Regions from separate parts of the Pseudomonas sp. NIBRBAC000502773 genome, predicted to be linked through region 2. Evidence: predicted binding sites of a transcription regulator. Region 2 holds the regulator's gene; the other holds the start of a gene.
What was found. Region 2 encodes FliA, which starts transcription of late flagellar genes. Its sites were predicted from a motif close to CTAAAGTTTNNNNNNNNNNNGCCGNTAA; they were not measured.

Region 1 (6,575 bases), 2.4 Mb from region 2:
TGTATTTCCTACCTGACCATCGAACTCAAGAGCGCAATCCCGGAAGACCTGCGCCCGCTGATCGGCAATCGGGTATTCGGCTGCGATGACTGTCAGATCGTTTGTCCGTGGAATCGTTTCGCACGCCCCACTGCCGAAAGCGATTTCAAGCCACGGCACAACCTGGATAACGCGGAACTGGCGGAGCTGTTCATGTGGGATGAGGATAAATTCCTCAGCAGTACCGAAGGCTCACCGTTGCGCCGTGCCGGTTACGAGCGCTGGCTGCGCAACCTGGCGGTGGGCCTGGGCAATGCGCCGTCTAGCATTCCGGTGCTGGAAGCCTTGAAGGCACGTCGGGATTACCCGTCGGAGCTGGTGCGTGAACATGTGGAATGGGCGCTGAACCAGCACGCATCGCGCTAGTGCACGTCGTCGTTGTAGATGAACTTGGGCATTTCCCAGTGAAAACGGATCGCCAGCAGGCGCAATAGAAAGCCGCTGAACAGGGTCAGTAGAATCGCCTGCTCGCTGGGCAGTTCCAGGTAGAGGCACAGCAGGTAGAACCAGGCGGCGAGGAATGACACGCTGGCATACAGTTCACGGCGGAAGATCAGCGGAATGTCGTTGCAGAAGATATCCCGCAGAATGCCGCCGAAGACGCCGGTGATCACCCCGCTGACCGAGGCCACCAGCATGCCGTGGCCCATTTCCAGGGCGGTCATGCAGCCGATCAAGGTGAACGCGACCAGGCCCACGGCATCCAGCGCGAGGAACAGCGAGCGCAGGCGACGCATCAAGGGTGCGATAAAGATCGTCACCAGCGCCGCGATGGAGGTCAGCACCAGGTATTCCGGATGCTTGACCCACGTCAGCGGGTAGTGGCCGAGCAATACGTCGCGTACCGAGCCGCCGCCCAATGCCGTCACGCAGGCGATCAGCACCACACCAAACCAGTCCATGCCGCGCCGGCCGGCGGACAACGCGCCGGTCATGGCTTCGGCGGTGATGGCGATGAGGTAGAGCATCAGCAGCATGAAGGCGATCCTTGTAGTGAGCGGGCTTGCCCCGCGCTGGGCTGCGCAGCAGCCCCAAATACTTGGCGATGATATCTATAGGGAAAAATGCGGCAACAGCAGTGGGGCCGCTACGCAGCCCAACGCGGGGCAAGCCCGCTCACCACAGAAAGCCCGGACACAGCAAGAAACCGTTTCAAGCCTTGATGAAATGCTTGCGGTAATGCTGCAGCTCGGCGATCGACTCGCGAATATCATCCAGCGCCAGGTGGGTGCTGCCTTTATGGAAGCTGTCCTTGACCTCCGGCGCCCAGCGCGCAGCCAGTTCCTTGAGCGTGGACACATCCAGGTTGCGGTAGTGGAAGTAGCTTTCCAGCGCTTTCATATGGGTATAAAGGAAGCGACGATCCTGGCAGATGCTATTGCCGCAGATCGGCGATTTGCCCTTGGGCACCCACTTCTCCAGGAAGGCAATGGTTTCGGCTTCGGCTTCGGCCATGCTGATGCGGCTGTCACGCACACGCTGGGTCAGGCCGGAGTTGCCGTGGGTGCGGGTGTTCCACTCGTCCATGGTGGCGAGCACGGCGTCGCTGTGGTGGATGGCGATCACCGGACCTTCGGCCAAGGTGTTGAGGTTGCTGTCGGTGACAATGGTCGCCATCTCGATGATGACGTCGGTGTCAGGGTTCAGACCGGTCATTTCCAGATCGATCCAAATCAGGTTCTGTGGGTTTTGCATGGCTTGATTCTCTTGGCACCTTGGCGTAGCTGCGCAGTTTAGCAGGCGGGGCCGTGCTAGACTCGCGACCGTTTTACCCAACCTTTGCATTATCGACACGGAACACCAATGGCCAAACGCCAGCTCAATCGTCGCCAAAACTGGCGCATCGAAAAGATTCAAGGTGAACGCGCCGCCCGCGCCGCCAAACGTGAATCCTCCGCCGTGGAAGCGCTCGAGGGCGGCGACCTGGGCCCCGAACAGACGGGCCTGGTAATCGCGCACTTCGGTGTGCAGGTCGAAGTCGAGGCGCTGGAAGGCGAACTCGCGGGCCAGGTGTTCCGCTGCCACTTGCGTGCCAACCTGCCTGCGCTGGTCACCGGCGACAAGGTGGTCTGGCGCGCAGGCAACCAGGGCATCGGCGTGATCGTCGCCCAACTGCCGCGCAACACCGAACTGCGCCGCCCCGACAGCCGTGGCCAGCTCAAGCCGGTAGCGGCCAACGTCGACATGATCGTGATCGTGTTTGCACCGCTGCCCGAGCCCCATGCCAACCTGATCGACCGCTACCTGGTGGCAGCCGAGCATGCCGGCATTCGCCCGTTGTTGCTGCTGAACAAATTCGACCTGATCGACGAGCAGAATGCCCCCGCGCTCAACGCGCTGCTGGCGGTCTACCGCACCCTGGGCTACCCGGTGCTGGAAGTCTCGGCCCATCACGGCAATGGCATGGAACAGCTGCAACAGCAGTTGGACGGACGTATCAGCGTCTTTGTCGGCCAGTCGGGCGTGGGTAAATCCTCGCTGGTCAATAGCCTGCTGCCGGAAGTCGATACCCGCGTGGGCCCGCTGTCGGAGCTGTCCGGCCAGGGCACCCACACCACCACCACGGCGCGGCTGTTCCACTTCCCGGGCGGCGGTGAGTTGATCGACTCCCCGGGCATCCGTGAATTCGGCCTCGGCCACGTCAGCCGCAGCGATGTGGAAGCGGGCTTTATCGAATTCAACGACCTGATCGGCACCTGCCGCTTCCGCGATTGCAAACACGATCGCGAGCCGGGCTGCGCCCTGCTCAAGGCCCTGGAAGACGGCCGCGTGCAGCAGCAGCGAATGAACAGCTACCGGTCGATTATTGCGAGCTTGCCGGAAAGCAGTTACTAAACTGGCGAAACAACAAGGCCGCGATCATCGCGGCCTTGTTGTATATGGCTTAGGAACCCGTCCCCGGCACCGTAGGATCTTTCACCCCACCATCATCAAACAGGTTCAGCTTCTGCCGCAGTTCATGGGCCGGCAATGGCTCCTGCCCTGGCGGGATGGCGTTAGGGTCGGCCGGCACTTCACCTGGCCCGCCCGCTCCCTGGGTTGGCACCGGCGGCGCGACATGTTGGTCACCTTCAATCGCACGCTGGGCCTTTTTGGTCAGCACGACGATATCGATGCGGCGGTTGATCGGGTTGAACGGATCCTTGGGATCAAACAGCTGCGAAGACGCAAAACCCACCACCCGTGCCACTTGCGGGTCCGGATAGCTGCCGGCCACCAGTGCTCGACGCGCCGCGTTGGCACGGTTGGCGGAAAGCTCCCAGTTGCCGAAGTCACCCTGGCCCGCGTAAGGCTTGGCATCGGTGTGGCCGCTGATGCTGATCTTGTTCGGCACCGCCTTGATGGTGTCGGCCATGGCCAGCAGGATGTCTTCAAAGTACGGTTTCAAGCGTGCGCTGCCAGAGTCAAACATCGGCCGGTTGGCGGCGTCGGTGATCTGGATACGCAAGCCATCCGGGGTGATCTCGAACGAAATCTGGTCCTTGAACTTCAGCAGTTGCGGGTTTTCCTCGACCTTGGTCTGCAACTCTTGCAGCAACAGTTCAAGACGCTCCTGCTCGACCTGCTCGGCCATGGCTTCGACGGTATCGCGCTCGATCGGGATTTTTTCCTGCGGTGCTTCGGTCTTGACTTCCGGGTTGATGGTGCGCTCAGGCGCCAGCTGCGGCGAACCGCCCAGGTCGATCACAAAGGGCGTGCCGCTTTCCGAGAAGCCAATCGGGTCTTTGAAGTAGCCGGCAATGGCAATCTTCTGTTCGGGCGTGGCGGTGGACATCAGCCACAGCACCAGGAAGAACGCCATCATCGCCGTGGCAAAGTCGGCGAAGGCGATTTTCCAGGCGCCGCCGTGGTGCCCCGCAGCGAAGCGCTTGACGCGCTTGATGATTATCGGCTGGTTGTTTTCCATGGCTTAGCGACCGCGAACCGCTTGTTCCAGCTCGGCGAAACTTGGGCGATGCTTCGGGTACAACACCTTGCGACCGAACTCCACCGCCAACGAAGGCGGCATGCCGGAAGCGGACGCCACCAGACTGGCCTTGATCGATTCGTACAGGTTGATTTCTTCCTTGGCGTCGTGGGCCAGGGAGGTCGCCAGCGGGCCGAAGAAGCCGTAGGCCGCGAGAATACCGAAGAAGGTACCCACCAGCGCCGCACCTACGTGCATGCCGATAGCCGCCTGGTCACCTTCGCCCAGGGAGGCCATGGTTACCACGATACCCAGTACCGCCGCGACGATACCGAAGCCGGGCATGCCGTCGGCTACACCGGTCACGGCATGGGAAGGATGCTCCAATTCTTCCTTGAGGCTGAACAATTCCATGTCGAACAGGCCTTCAAGCTCATGGGGAGCCATGTTGCCGGAGGACATGATGCGCAGGTAGTCGCAGATGTAGGCGGTCATGCGCTCATCTTTGAGCACGGCCGGGTACTTGGCGAAAATCGGGCTGGCCGCGGCGTCTTCGATGTCGGCCTCGATGGCCATCATGCCTTCGCGGCGGCTCTTGTTGAGGATCTCGTAAACCAGGCCCAGCACTTCCAGGTAGAACGTGTGGGTGAAGCGCGAACCGAACATGCTCAGCGACTTCTTGATCACGTGCATGGTCATGTAGCCGGGGTTCGCCTGCAGGAAGGCACCCAATGCCGCACCACCGATAATCATCACCTCGAAAGGCTGGATCAGTGCCGCAATTTTACCGTGGGACAGGACGTAGCCGCCGAGCACGCTCGCGAAGACGACGATAATGCCGATAATTTTAGCCATAGGAGATGAGTACTTGCGCCGTCGGGTTCATGGACATATTTGGGGGAACTGGAAAACTCTTGTTCTACTTATCGGCAAAACTGCGCCAGACTATAGCCCGTTAAGGCGAAAAGCCAGTTCGGCCCGCTCCGGGTGTGTTGACCGCAAGTGATGATCGCGCCCCAATCATGGCTAATGAAACGACAGTCCCAACTGCAAAACCTGCTTCTCTAGCCGCTTGGATCAAGCGCCTGGACGAAGTGCTGCTGCCTGTTCCACAGGCCAGCCATGACCGCGTGTGCAAAGCCATCCGCGATAGCCGCAGTTCGTTGCGAGATATTGCCGAGCTGATGCAAAACAGCCCGGCCCTCGTACTCAGCGTCATGCGCGAGGCCAACAGCCACACCCATGGCAGCCTGACGGCGCCGGCGGAAAACCTCGAAGTGGCGCTTAACCGCCTGGGCCTCAAACGCGCCGAGGAACTGCTGGCACGCCTGCCGTCGGTGCCGGCCCATGAAATTCCCGTAGCGCTGCGCCAGCTGTTGCTGGTCAGCCAGCACGCCTCGCAACAAGCCAATGGATTGTTCGGCAGTCGCCTGGCGCGGCTGTGGCAGGACATTCACTGGGGCAGCCTGCTGTTTCTTTCACCGCTGTGGCCGATGGCCGTTGCCTACCCCAAGCTCCTGGAAGAATGGGAACTGCGGGTCATCCACAAGGGCGAGTCGGCACGCAAGGTCGAACAGGCATTGTTCGGCGTGCGCCTGCTGGACCTGTGCCTCGGCCTGACCGAGACCTGGCACCTGCCGATCTGGGTATCCCAGGGGTATACCTTGCTGCGGACCGAGCAGCGCTTGCTGGTCAAGGCCCTGCACATCGCCCGCGAAGACGACCCTCTTCGTCACCAGCAATTGCTCGACGCCGATCCCAACCTGCGCCGCTGGTTGAATCAGCCAGCCAATACGGTGCTGCTGGCCAACGGCCTGGCGATGTCGGCCCAGGAGTCCTGGACCTGCCCGCACACCCAGCGCTGGCAGTACCTCACCGCGTTGTACCTGCAACAGCCCCTGGGCGAGGTGCAGCAACAGGTGCACCAGCAAGCCGTCACCAGCGCTCGCAGCACCTTGATGCCCGACCTCTGGCACCCGGCGCTGTCGCTGATCTGGCCGTGGCATGTGCACAAGATTCATCGCGGCCTGCTGCCTGCACCACCGCCCACCGCCGAAGCCCTGGCTGTCTGGCGCAAGCGTTGTACCGAACTGCTGGTAGAGCCGAGCCGCTTTGCCAACGCCATGCATTTGACCACGTGCGCCAAGGAGGCCCTGGTGGCCAGCGGCATGCAGCGCGTCATGCTGTTCATGGCCGATCGTGCCCTGAGCACCTTGCGCGTACATCAGGCCGACGGCCTGCCGAAGGACGCCGCCAACCTGAGCCTGGATGTGGTCAACAGCACGCTGCTGCAGCGCCTGCTGGAAAAGTCCGCCCAGGTGCGCCTCACACCGGAAAACCACGCCCAGTTCTCGGCACTGCTGCCGCCGATCCTGCGCCGCCTGTTCACCGGCGAGCACCTGTTGTTGCGGTCCATGAGCTGCAACGGTCGCGTGGTGATGGTGATGGTCGCCGACCAGGGCGGCGGGCCGTTCTCGGAAACCACCGTGCAGGCCTTCGGTAAAACCGCCCAATGCATCGAGAAAGCCCTGCACAGCTTTACCAACCGCAGCGCTTGATGCTTGCGCTACAATCGCCGTCCTTTAATCGCCAACATTTGTGCCCAGGAGACCTCACATGCCTGACTTCT
Region 2 (10,325 bases):
GGGGCGGGCAATACCGCCCTGCCCCACCAGAATCAAATACGCCGAGCGGCGTAACGCTTGAGCATGCTCGGAACATCGAGAATCAGCGCGATCCGACCGTCACCGGTGATGGTCGCGCCCGACATGCCCGGGGTTCCCTGCAGCATTTTGCCCAAAGGCTTGATGACCACTTCTTCCTGGCCCACCAGTTGATCGACGACAAAGCCGATACGCTGGGTGCCCACGGAGAGGATCACCACATGGCCTTCGCGCTGCTCTTCATGGGCGGCCGATGCAACCAGCCAGCGCTTGAGGTAGAACAGAGGCAACGCCTTGTCCCGCACGATCACCACTTCCTGGCCGTCGACCACGTTGGTGCGCGACAGGTCGAGGTGGAAGATCTCGTTGACGTTGACCAGCGGGAAGGCGAATGCCTGGTTGCCCAGCATCACCATCAGGGTCGGCATGATCGCCAGGGTCAACGGCACCTTGATGACGATCTTGGAGCCCTGGCCCTTGGTCGAGTAGATGTTGATCGAGCCGTTGAGCTGGCTGATCTTGGTCTTCACCACGTCCATGCCCACGCCACGGCCCGACACGTCGGAAATCTCGGTCTTGGTCGAGAAGCCGGGGGCGAAGATCAGGTTGTAGCACTCGGTGTCGGTCAGGCGGTCGGCGGCGTCCTTGTCCATCACGCCGCGCTTGACCGCGATATTGCGCAGGATGGTCGGGTCCATGCCCTTGCCGTCATCGGTGATCGACAGCAGGATGTGGTCGCCTTCCTGCTCGGCCGCCAGGATCACTTTGCCGCCACGGGACTTGCCCGAGGCCTCGCGTTCTTCCGGGGTTTCGACACCGTGGTCGACAGCGTTGCGCACCAAGTGGACCAGCGGGTCGGCCAGGGCCTCGACAAGGTTCTTGTCGAGGTCGGTTTCTTCACCCACCAGTTCCAGGTTGATCTCTTTCTTCAGCTGGCGCGCGAGGTCGCGAACCAGGCGCGGGAAGCGACCGAAGACTTTCTTGATCGGCTGCATGCGCGTTTTCATCACCGCGGTCTGCAGGTCGGCGGTGACCACGTCGAGGTTCGACACGGCCTTCTGCATGGCCTCATCGCCACTGCTCAGGCCCAGGCGCACCAGGCGGTTACGCACCAGTACCAGCTCGCCGACCATGTTCATGATGTCGTCCAGCCGCGCGGTATCGACCCGCACGGTGGTTTCGGCTTCACTGGCCGGTTTTTCCGCGACCGGCGCCGCAGCGGCACGCGCTGGAGCCGGGGCAGCAGTCGGCGCAGGCGCAGGCTTGGCGGCGGGCGCGGCGGCTTTGGCGGCAACCGGTGCCGCCGTGGCTGCAGCAGCGGCCGGGGCGACTTCGGTGAACTTGCCCTTGCCGTGCAGATCGTCCAGCAGTGCTTCGAATTCGTGATCGGAGATCAACCCATCGTCCGCAGGCTTGGCGTCGGCAACGGGTGCTGCCGGGGCTGCGGCCGTCGCAGCGACGGCCGGCAAGGCATCGGCCGCGAAGGTGCCCTTGCCATGCAACTGGTCGAGCAACGCTTCGAATTCATCGTCAGTGATGTCGGTGCTGGCAGAAGCGGCAGGCGCATCCGCAGCACCGGCGGCGGCACTGGCAGGCGCCACGGCGTCGGCGGCGAACTGGCCCTTGCCGTGCAATTGATCGAGCAGGGACTCGAACTCAGCGTCGGTAATGTCCTCGCTGGTCGGCGCGGCAGCCGGGGCAACCGCCGCCGGCGCTTCGGCCTCGGCCTTGACGGCACTGAGGGAGTTGAGCAGTTGCTCGAACTCGCTGTCCGTCACATCCGCTTCAGGCTCCGCCACCGGTTCCGGCTCGGGCGCGGCTTCGACCACCGGCGCTGCCGAGGTATCGGCCGGCTCCGCATAGCGCGCCAGGGCGGCCAGCAGTTCCGGAGTGGCTGCGGTAATCGGGGCACGCTCGCGCACTTCGCTGAACATGCCGTTGACCGCATCCAGTGCTTCGAGAATCACGTCCATCAACTCCGAATCAACGTGACGCTCACCCTTGCGCAGGATGTCGAACACGTTCTCGGCGATGTGGCAGCACTCCACCAGCTCATGGAGCTGGAGGAAGCCGGCGCCCCCTTTTACAGTATGAAAACCGCGAAAAATTGCATTGAGCAGGTTCGCATCATCCGGGCGGCTTTCCAGCTCGACCAGTTGTTCGGACAGTTGCTCTAAAATTTCGCCGGCCTCTACAAGGAAATCCTGAAGGATCTCTTCATCGGCGCCGAAGCTCATGTGGGTGCTCCTTAGAAGCCTAAACTGGATAACAGGTCATCTACGTCATCCTGACCTGACACAACGTCTTCACGTTTATCGGCATGAATCTGCGGACCTTCACCCTTGGCGAGATGTTTTTGTGGATCTTTTTCAGAGAGGATCGCTTCGCGGTCATGTTCGATGCCGGCAAAACGGTCGACCTGGCCGGCCATGAGTACCAATTTGAGCAGGTTGCTTTCCACTTCGGTGACCAACTGGGTCACACGCTTGATCACCTGACCGGTCAGGTCCTGGTAATCCTGGGCGAGCAGAATGTCATTGAGGTTGCTGGAAACCATGCGGTTTTCCTGCTCGCTGCGTGACAAGAACCCTTCGACCCGACGGGCCAGCTCACGAAACTCTTCCGCACCGACTTCACGGCGCATGAAGCGGCCCCAGTCAACGCTCAGGGCGTGGGCTTCCGTGGCCATGCCGTTGACCAGGGGCGTGGCGTTTTCCACCAGGTCCATGGTGCGGTTAGCCGCCGCCTCGGTCAGCCTGACCACATAGGACAGGCGTTCGGTGGCGTCGGTGATCTGCGAAATCTCTTCGGCCTGGGGCATGTGCGGGTCAATCTGGAAATTGACGATCGCGCTGTGCAGCTCGCGTGTGAGCTTGCCCACTTCCTGGTACAGGCCTCGGTCACGGGTCTGGTTGAGCTCATGGATCAACTGCACCGCGTCGCCGAACTGGCCTTTTTCAAGGCTGTCAACCAACTGGTGAGCATGCTTTTTCAGGGTCGACTCAAAGTCTCCCTGTGACGTTTCTTTATGCTCCATAGCTCCCCCGCGATGGCATCAGCCGTGGATGCGTTCGAAGATCTTTTCGATCTTCTCTTTCAAGGCCTGTGCAGTGAATGGTTTGACCACGTAACCGTTGACCCCGGCCTGGGCGGCTTCGATGATCTGTTCACGCTTGGCTTCGGCGGTCACCATCAACACGGGAAGGCTGCGCAATTTTTCGTCGGCACGCACGTGGCGCAACAAGTCGATGCCGGTCATGCCCGGCATGTTCCAGTCCGTTACCAGAAAGTCGATGCTCCCGCTGTTGAGGATCGGAATCGCCGTAAGGCCGTCATCCGCCTCGACCGTGTTTGTGAACCCAAGGTCACGCAACAGGTTTTTTATGATCCGCCGCATCGTTGAGAAGTCATCAACGATGAGGATTTTCATGTTCTTGTCCAATTCGACCTCCAAGCAGTCTTAAACGCGCCCAGCACCTGGACGCGCCATTTCAATCAACAGGCATTACACAAAAAGGACTGCCAAGGGCACCACGGCCCGAGCCCGCGAAGGCCTATCACCTTCGCGGTATCGCTTTGCAATGCTCCCCACACTGCCTGTCAGCGCGCTCGCCACTCTCCCAGACGCCCCCGCAAGCGGGCCGCGCACTGGCTATGCAACTGGCTGACACGGGATTCGCTGACCCCCAGGACCTCACCGATTTCCTTGAGGTTCAGCTCTTCGTCGTAGTACAGCGCCAACACCAACCGCTCGCGCTCCGGCAAGTTGGCAATGGCGTCCGCCAACGCTCCCTGGAAACGCTCATCTTCCAGATCACGGGACGGCTCCATATGCGCGCTCGCGCCGTCCTCGTGCAGCCCTTCGTGTTCGCCGTCCTGTAACAGGTCGTCGAAACTGAACAGGCGGCTGCCCAAGGTATCGTTCAAAATCCCGTAATAATCGTCGAGACTCAATTGGAGTTCGGCCGCAACTTCGTGATCTTTAGCGTCGCGACCGGTTTTTGCTTCAATTGCACGAATTGCGTCACTGACCATGCGTGTATTGCGGTGCACCGAACGCGGCGCCCAGTCACCCTTGCGCACCTCGTCGAGCATCGCGCCACGTATGCGGATACCCGCATACGTCTCGAAGCTCGCGCCCTTGCTCGCGTCGTACTTGGTCGACACTTCGAGCAGGCCGATCATGCCCGCCTGGATCAGGTCTTCGACCTGGACGCTGGCGGGCAGGCGTGCCAGCAGGTGATAGGCAATTCGCTTGACCAGGGGCGCATAGCGCTCGATCAACTCGCCTTGGCTGTCACGGGCAGATTTCTTGTAAGCGTTATAGCCGTTCGCTGTCATAGCACCGGTCCTGCACTCGTCTGATGCACCAATCGCTCGACGAAAAACTCCAGATGCCCCCGAGGGTTGGCAGGCAACGGCCAGGTATCGACCTTCTGGGCAATAGCCTTGAACGCCAATGCGCACTTGGAACGAGGGAACGCTTCGTAGACTGCACGCTGCTTTTGCACAGCCTTGCGCACACACTCGTCGTAGGGAACTGCACCGACGTATTGTAAGGCGACATCGAGAAAGCGATCCGTGACCTTGGTCAACTTGGCGAACAGGTTGCGGCCTTCCTGCGGGCTCTGGGCCATGTTGGCCAGGACGCGGAAGCGGTTCATGCCGTAGTCACGGTTAAGCAGTTTGATCAGGGCGTAGGCGTCGGTGATCGAGGTGGGTTCATCGCAGACCACCAGCAAGACTTCCTGCGCAGCGCGCACAAAGCTGACCACGGACTCACCGATCCCGGCGGCGGTGTCGATCACCAGCACGTCGAGGTTGTCGCCGATGTCACTGAATGCCTGGATCAGGCCGGCATGCTGCGCCGGGCTCAGGTGCACCATGCTCTGGGTACCGGAGGCGGCCGGCACGATGCGGATCCCGCCAGGGCCCTGGAGCAGCACGTCACGCAGCTCACAGCGCCCCTCGATCACATCGGCCAGGGTATGTTTGGGCGTCAGTCCCAGCAGAACGTCGACGTTCGCCAGCCCCAGGTCAGCATCCAGCAGCATGACGCGACGGCCAAGCTCTGCCAGGGCCAGGGACAAATTCACTGACACGTTAGTTTTCCCGACGCCACCTTTGCCGCCGGTCACCGCGATCACCTGTACGGGATGCATGCTGCCCATTTTATTTCTTTACCTTGTCTTGCTTAGACGCAGGCTACATGGCTTGGCCGCGTGAATCGCTTGCAGACCATCGATGTAGGTACATTTCACGGTGTTCATCGCACCTCAACCCACCCGTTTTGCCGGGTTGTGGTAAAGGTCGGCGAACATATCGGCCATCGCTTCCTCGCTAGGCTCTTCTTGCATTTGCACGCTGACGGCGCGGCTGACCAGCTGATGACGGCGCGGCAGATGCAAATCATCCGGGATCCGCGGCCCGTCGGTCAGGTAGGCAACCGGTAGTTCATGGCTGATAGCCAGGCTCAACACTTCGCCCAGGCTGGCGGTTTCATCCAGTTTAGTCAGGATGCAACCGGCCAGACCGCAACGCTTGTAGCTATGGTACGCAGCGGTAAGAACCTGTTTCTGGCTGGTGGTTGCAAGCACCAGGTAATTTTTCGACTTGATGCCACGCCCGGCCAGGCTTTCCAGTTGCAGGCGCAACGCCGGATCGCTGGCCTGCAGGCCGGCGGTGTCGATCAGCACCACGCGCTTGCGCAGCAACGGATCGAGCGCGTTGGCCAGGGACTGGCCCGGATCGACATGGGTGACCGGCACATTGAGGATACGGCCCAGGGTCTTGAGCTGTTCCTGGGCGCCGATGCGATAGCTGTCCATGCTCACCAGCGCGATGTTGTTCGCGCCGTACTTGAGCACATAGCGCGCCGCCAGCTTGGCCAGGGTGGTGGTCTTGCCCATGCCGGCAGGGCCGACCATGGCGATCACACCGCCCTCTTCCAGGGGTTCGATTTCCGGGGTGGCGATCATCCGCGCCAGGTGGGCCAGCAACATGCGCCAGGCCTGGCGAGGCTCTTCGATTTCGGTGGTCAGGGCCAGCAGGTCGCGGGACAACGGGCCGGACAGGCCGATGCGTTGCAGGCGGCGCCAGAGGTTGGCCTGGTGCGGTTTGCTGCCTTGCAGTTGGGTCCAGGCCAGCGAACCCAGTTGGACTTCCAGCAGTTCGCGCAGGCCGTTGAGTTCAAAACGCATCGAGTCGAAGACGCGCTGGTCGACTGCGGCGGCCGGGGCTGGCGCGGCAGGACGCGGCGGTTCGATGAATGTTGGCTCAACCAGCGGCTCGGCGGCGGTCAGCGGCAGGCCGGCGAACAACTGGCGATTGGTGGAGGCATCGCTGTCGCCACGCATGCTCAGCTCAGCCTGGGCCGAGACGATGCGCGAAGCGGTCTTGCGCAGCTCGTCTTCGAGCTCCATGTTCGGCACACGCGGCGCCAATGCCGAGGGGGTGTAGTCCAGGGCAGCCGTCAGCTCGACACCGCCGGCAATACGACGATTACCGATAATCGCGGCATCGGCGCCCAGCTCATCGCGGACCAGTTTCATGGCCTGACGCATATCGGCGGCGAAAAAACGCTTAACTTGCATAACCCACTACCCTCAGCCGTTGGGCCCTACTGTCGCGACGATAGTCACTTGCTTGTTGTCAGGAATTTCCTGATAAGCCAAAACGTGCAAATTCGGTACTGCCAGACGTCCAAACCGCGACAACATCGCCCGGACCGGACCCGCCACCAGCAGAATCACCGGTTGGCCCTGCATTTCCTGGCGCTGTGCGGCGTCGATCAACGAACGCTGCAGTTTCTCAGCCATGCTTGGCTCCAGCAGAACGCCCTCTTCCTGGCCTTGTCCTGCCTTCTGAATACTATTGAGCAATATTTGTTCCAACCTTGGTTCCAAGGTGATCACAGGCAGCTCGGAGTCAAGCCCTACAATGCTTTGCACGATGGCGCGGGACAATCCGACGCGCACTGCGGCCACCAGCGCGGCGGTATCTTGACTCTTGGCGGCGTTGTTGGCGATAGCCTCGGCAATGCTGCGAATGTCGCGTACCGGCACCTGTTCGGCCAGCAGCGCCTGCAGCACCTTGAGCAATTGCGACAACGACAGCACGCCTGGCACCAGCTCTTCTGCCAGTTTTGGCGAGGCCTTGCCCAGCAACCCCATCAATTGCTGGACTTCTTCGTGGCCGATCAGCTCGTGGGAGTGCTTGTACAGGATCTGGTTGAGGTGGGTGGCGACCACGGTACTGGCGTCCACCACGGTGTAGCCCAGGGACTGCGCCTGGCTGCGCTGGCTGATTTCGATCCACACCGCCTCCAGGCCAAAAGCCGGATCTTTGGCGGTAATGCCGTTGAGAGTGCCGAACACCTGGCCGGGGTTGATTGCCAGCTCGCGGTCCGGGTAGATCTCGGCTTCGGCCAGGATCACGCCCATCAGGGTCAGGCGGTAGGCACTGGGTGCCAGGTCGAGGTTGTCACGGATATGCACGGTGGGCATCAGGAAGCCCAGGTCCTGGGACAGCTTCTTGCGCACGCCCTTGATCCGCGCGAGCAACTGGCCGCCCTGGTTGCGGTCCACCAGCGGAATCAAGCGGTAGCCAACTTCCAGGCCAATCATGTCGATCGGGGTCACGTCGTCCCAGCCCAACTCCTTGGTTTCCTGGGCGCGGGCCGGGGATGGCAGCAGTTCCTGCTGGCGGGCGATCTCTTGCTGGGCCTGGACCTTGACCGCATTCTGCTTTTTCCAGAACAGGTAGGCACCACCGCCCGCCATGGCTGCCATGCTCAGGAACGACACATGGGGCATGCCCGGCACGATCCCCATGATCGCCATGATGCCGGCCGCCACGGCAAGGGCCTTGGGCGAGGCGAACATCTGGCGACTGATCTGCTTGCCCATATCTTCGGAGCCCGAAGCACGGGTCACCATGATGGCGGCAGCTGTAGATAACAACAGTGATGGCAATTGCGCCACTAAACCGTCACCGATGGTCAGCAGGGCGTACACCTTGCCCGCATCGCCGAAGGTCATGCCGTGCTGGAAGATCCCGACCGCCATGCCGCCGATCAGGTTGATGAACAGGATCAGCAGGCCGGCGATGGCGTCACCGCGCACGAATTTGCTGGCACCGTCCATGGAACCGTAGAACTCGGCTTCCTGGGCGACTTCCAAGCGGCGGGTCTTGGCCTGGTTCTGGTCGATCAGGCCGGCGTTGAGGTCGGCGTCGATAGCCATCTGCTTGCCGGGCATGGCGTCGAGGGTAAAGCGTGCGCTCACCTCGGAGATCCGCCCGGCGCCCTTGGTCACCACCACGAAGTTGATGATCATGAGGATCGCGAACACCACGATACCGACCACGTAGTTACCGCCGATCACCACCTCACCGAAGGCCTGGATCACCTTACCGGCAGCGGCGTGACCGTCCTGGCCGTGGAGCATGACCACACGGGTGGACGCCACGTTCAGCGCCAGGCGCAACAGGGTTGCCACCAGCAGGATCGTCGGGAACACCGCGAAATCCAGCGGCCGCAAGGCGTAGACGCACACCAGCAGCACGACGACGGACAGGGCGATGTTGAAGGTGAAGAACACGTCCAGCAGGAACGGCGGCATCGGCAACATCATCATTGCCAGCATGACCAGCAACAACAACGGCACACCCAGATTGCCCCGCGAGAGGTCAGTCAGGGTGCCACGGGCCGTGCTGAACATTTGAGAGCGATCCACCACCGGTATTCCTCGTTTCCTTGAAGCAAACTTTTGACGCCGGGAGGCGTCCTGGAGGCGGTATTGCAAGAAGCCTTCCAACTTTGCTTTTGAGGAGGTGGATCGCTACAGGCGCCCGAGTTCTATCGGATGTAAACACTCCAACGGTGGGAGAAGGCTTGCCCCCCTCCCACCGTTGGATCCGTTTGCATTTACTGCCCGGGACCTTTCTATAACGGCCTCACATTGGCCGCTTGCGGCCCTTTTTGACCCGGAGTCACTTCGTATTCGACTTTTTGCTTTTCATCCAGGCTTTTGAAGCCCGCGCTGTCTATAGCGGAGTAATGGACGAATACATCCGCACTGCCGTCGTCGGGAAAAATAAACCCAAACCCCTTCTCCGCGTTAAACCACTTCACCGTGCCCGTTGCCATTGCCGTTCTCCCTAGATTTCACTCAAGAAACCTGCACCGGTGTCACAAGATACGCCTGACCCTAGACGCATACACACCATCGGGTCGATGGATCATCTGAAGCTTGACCTTCAAACCCACTGAAAGCCGAACCCCTTGCGAACCGAGCGAATCCACCAACACCTCCTCTGCGTGATCATCCAGCACAATCACCCCCTTGCGGGTCTTCGGGTCATAAGATTTGATCGTTCCCGTCACCACAGCCATCGCCACTCCCTGCATCTATTAACAGCGTGCGCGCAGTACCTGATGGTATGGAACCGCGAGAATGGCAAGTTGGCTACTGTCAAACTTGACAGGTAGGCAAGGAGTGACGACGAATGGCTGGCCCCTCGCCTGCCTCGGTTGTTACGTCATTACGCATTGGAGAAGCAAACCCACAGGTCGCCGTTGGACTTCTGGGTTTCCATGCGATGAATGAAGGGTTTGAAAATAGGAATACTGTGATCCAACGTCCAGCCTTGGGCGTCATACACGTCAATCCGTCCGTGCTCTTCATAGGACCCGGTGTATACCCACTTCCCGTCCGGACTCACGGCCAATGACCGCACAGACAAACGGTGATTCTCCTTCTCTCTGCCCGTCTTCGTGTCGATGACACTGATAATGTCACCGCCGTATGCATACAGCCGCTGGCCATTGGCACTCAAGGTCAACCCCCAGGCCGGGTGCTTGGATATTTTTTCGACGCGCTCACTGACAGGATCGAACCTATAGACCCCTGCCCCTTCGCCCAGCACGCCAAGACAAGCCACATAGACATGGCCGTCGTGCGGATTGCCCACGGTATCGAACGTGATGGCCCCAACCGGTATTTTCTTGATCACTTCCTGCGATGCCCTGTCGACAATGATCAGCGAGGCTTCAGCGTTCCCAGGCCCCCCCCACACGCCAACATAAATCTGGCCGCCATCGCGACCAAGCACCAGCCCCGTGGCGTACTCATCGATAACAGCGCCTGGCAAAAGCTCTTTTTCCTGCACATCAACGATTAACAAATTGTTATATAACCAATTGCACGCATATAGAAACCGCCCATCGGGACTGAACCCTCCCAGCTTTTCAATGAAAACGGGATAGTTATCGACGAGGCTGATTGTCTGAAGATCGATCTTCGCAA

Region 1: motA (flagellar motor stator protein MotA) is a predicted target of FliA. The motif match lies at 4,870-4,897, and genes of this name have one in related genera.

The regions. Positions count from the first base shown of each region.
Region 1 is NZ_CP041189.1:3,920,555-3,927,129, reverse strand. It holds gene queG (tRNA epoxyqueuosine(34) reductase QueG) at 1-405, shown strand, start outside; gene NIBR502773_RS18015 (trimeric intracellular cation channel family protein) at 402-1,016, opposite strand; gene orn (oligoribonuclease) at 1,192-1,734, opposite strand; gene rsgA (small ribosomal subunit biogenesis GTPase RsgA) at 1,843-2,874, shown strand; gene motB (flagellar motor protein MotB) at 2,924-3,946, opposite strand; gene motA (flagellar motor stator protein MotA) at 3,950-4,801, opposite strand; gene NIBR502773_RS17990 (HDOD domain-containing protein) at 4,969-6,504, shown strand; gene NIBR502773_RS17985 (rhodanese-like domain-containing protein) at 6,563-6,575, shown strand, end outside.
Region 2 is NZ_CP041189.1:1,476,935-1,487,259, forward strand. It holds gene NIBR502773_RS06660 (chemotaxis protein CheA) at 33-2,255, opposite strand; gene NIBR502773_RS06665 (protein phosphatase CheZ) at 2,267-3,055, opposite strand; gene NIBR502773_RS06670 (chemotaxis response regulator CheY) at 3,074-3,448, opposite strand; gene fliA (RNA polymerase sigma factor FliA) at 3,619-4,359, opposite strand; gene fleN (flagellar synthesis regulator FleN) at 4,356-5,189, opposite strand; gene flhF (flagellar biosynthesis protein FlhF) at 5,295-6,611, opposite strand; gene flhA (flagellar biosynthesis protein FlhA) at 6,624-8,738, opposite strand; gene NIBR502773_RS06695 (cold-shock protein) at 8,963-9,166, opposite strand; gene NIBR502773_RS06700 (cold-shock protein) at 9,209-9,412, opposite strand; gene NIBR502773_RS06705 (YncE family protein) at 9,562-10,325, opposite strand, start outside.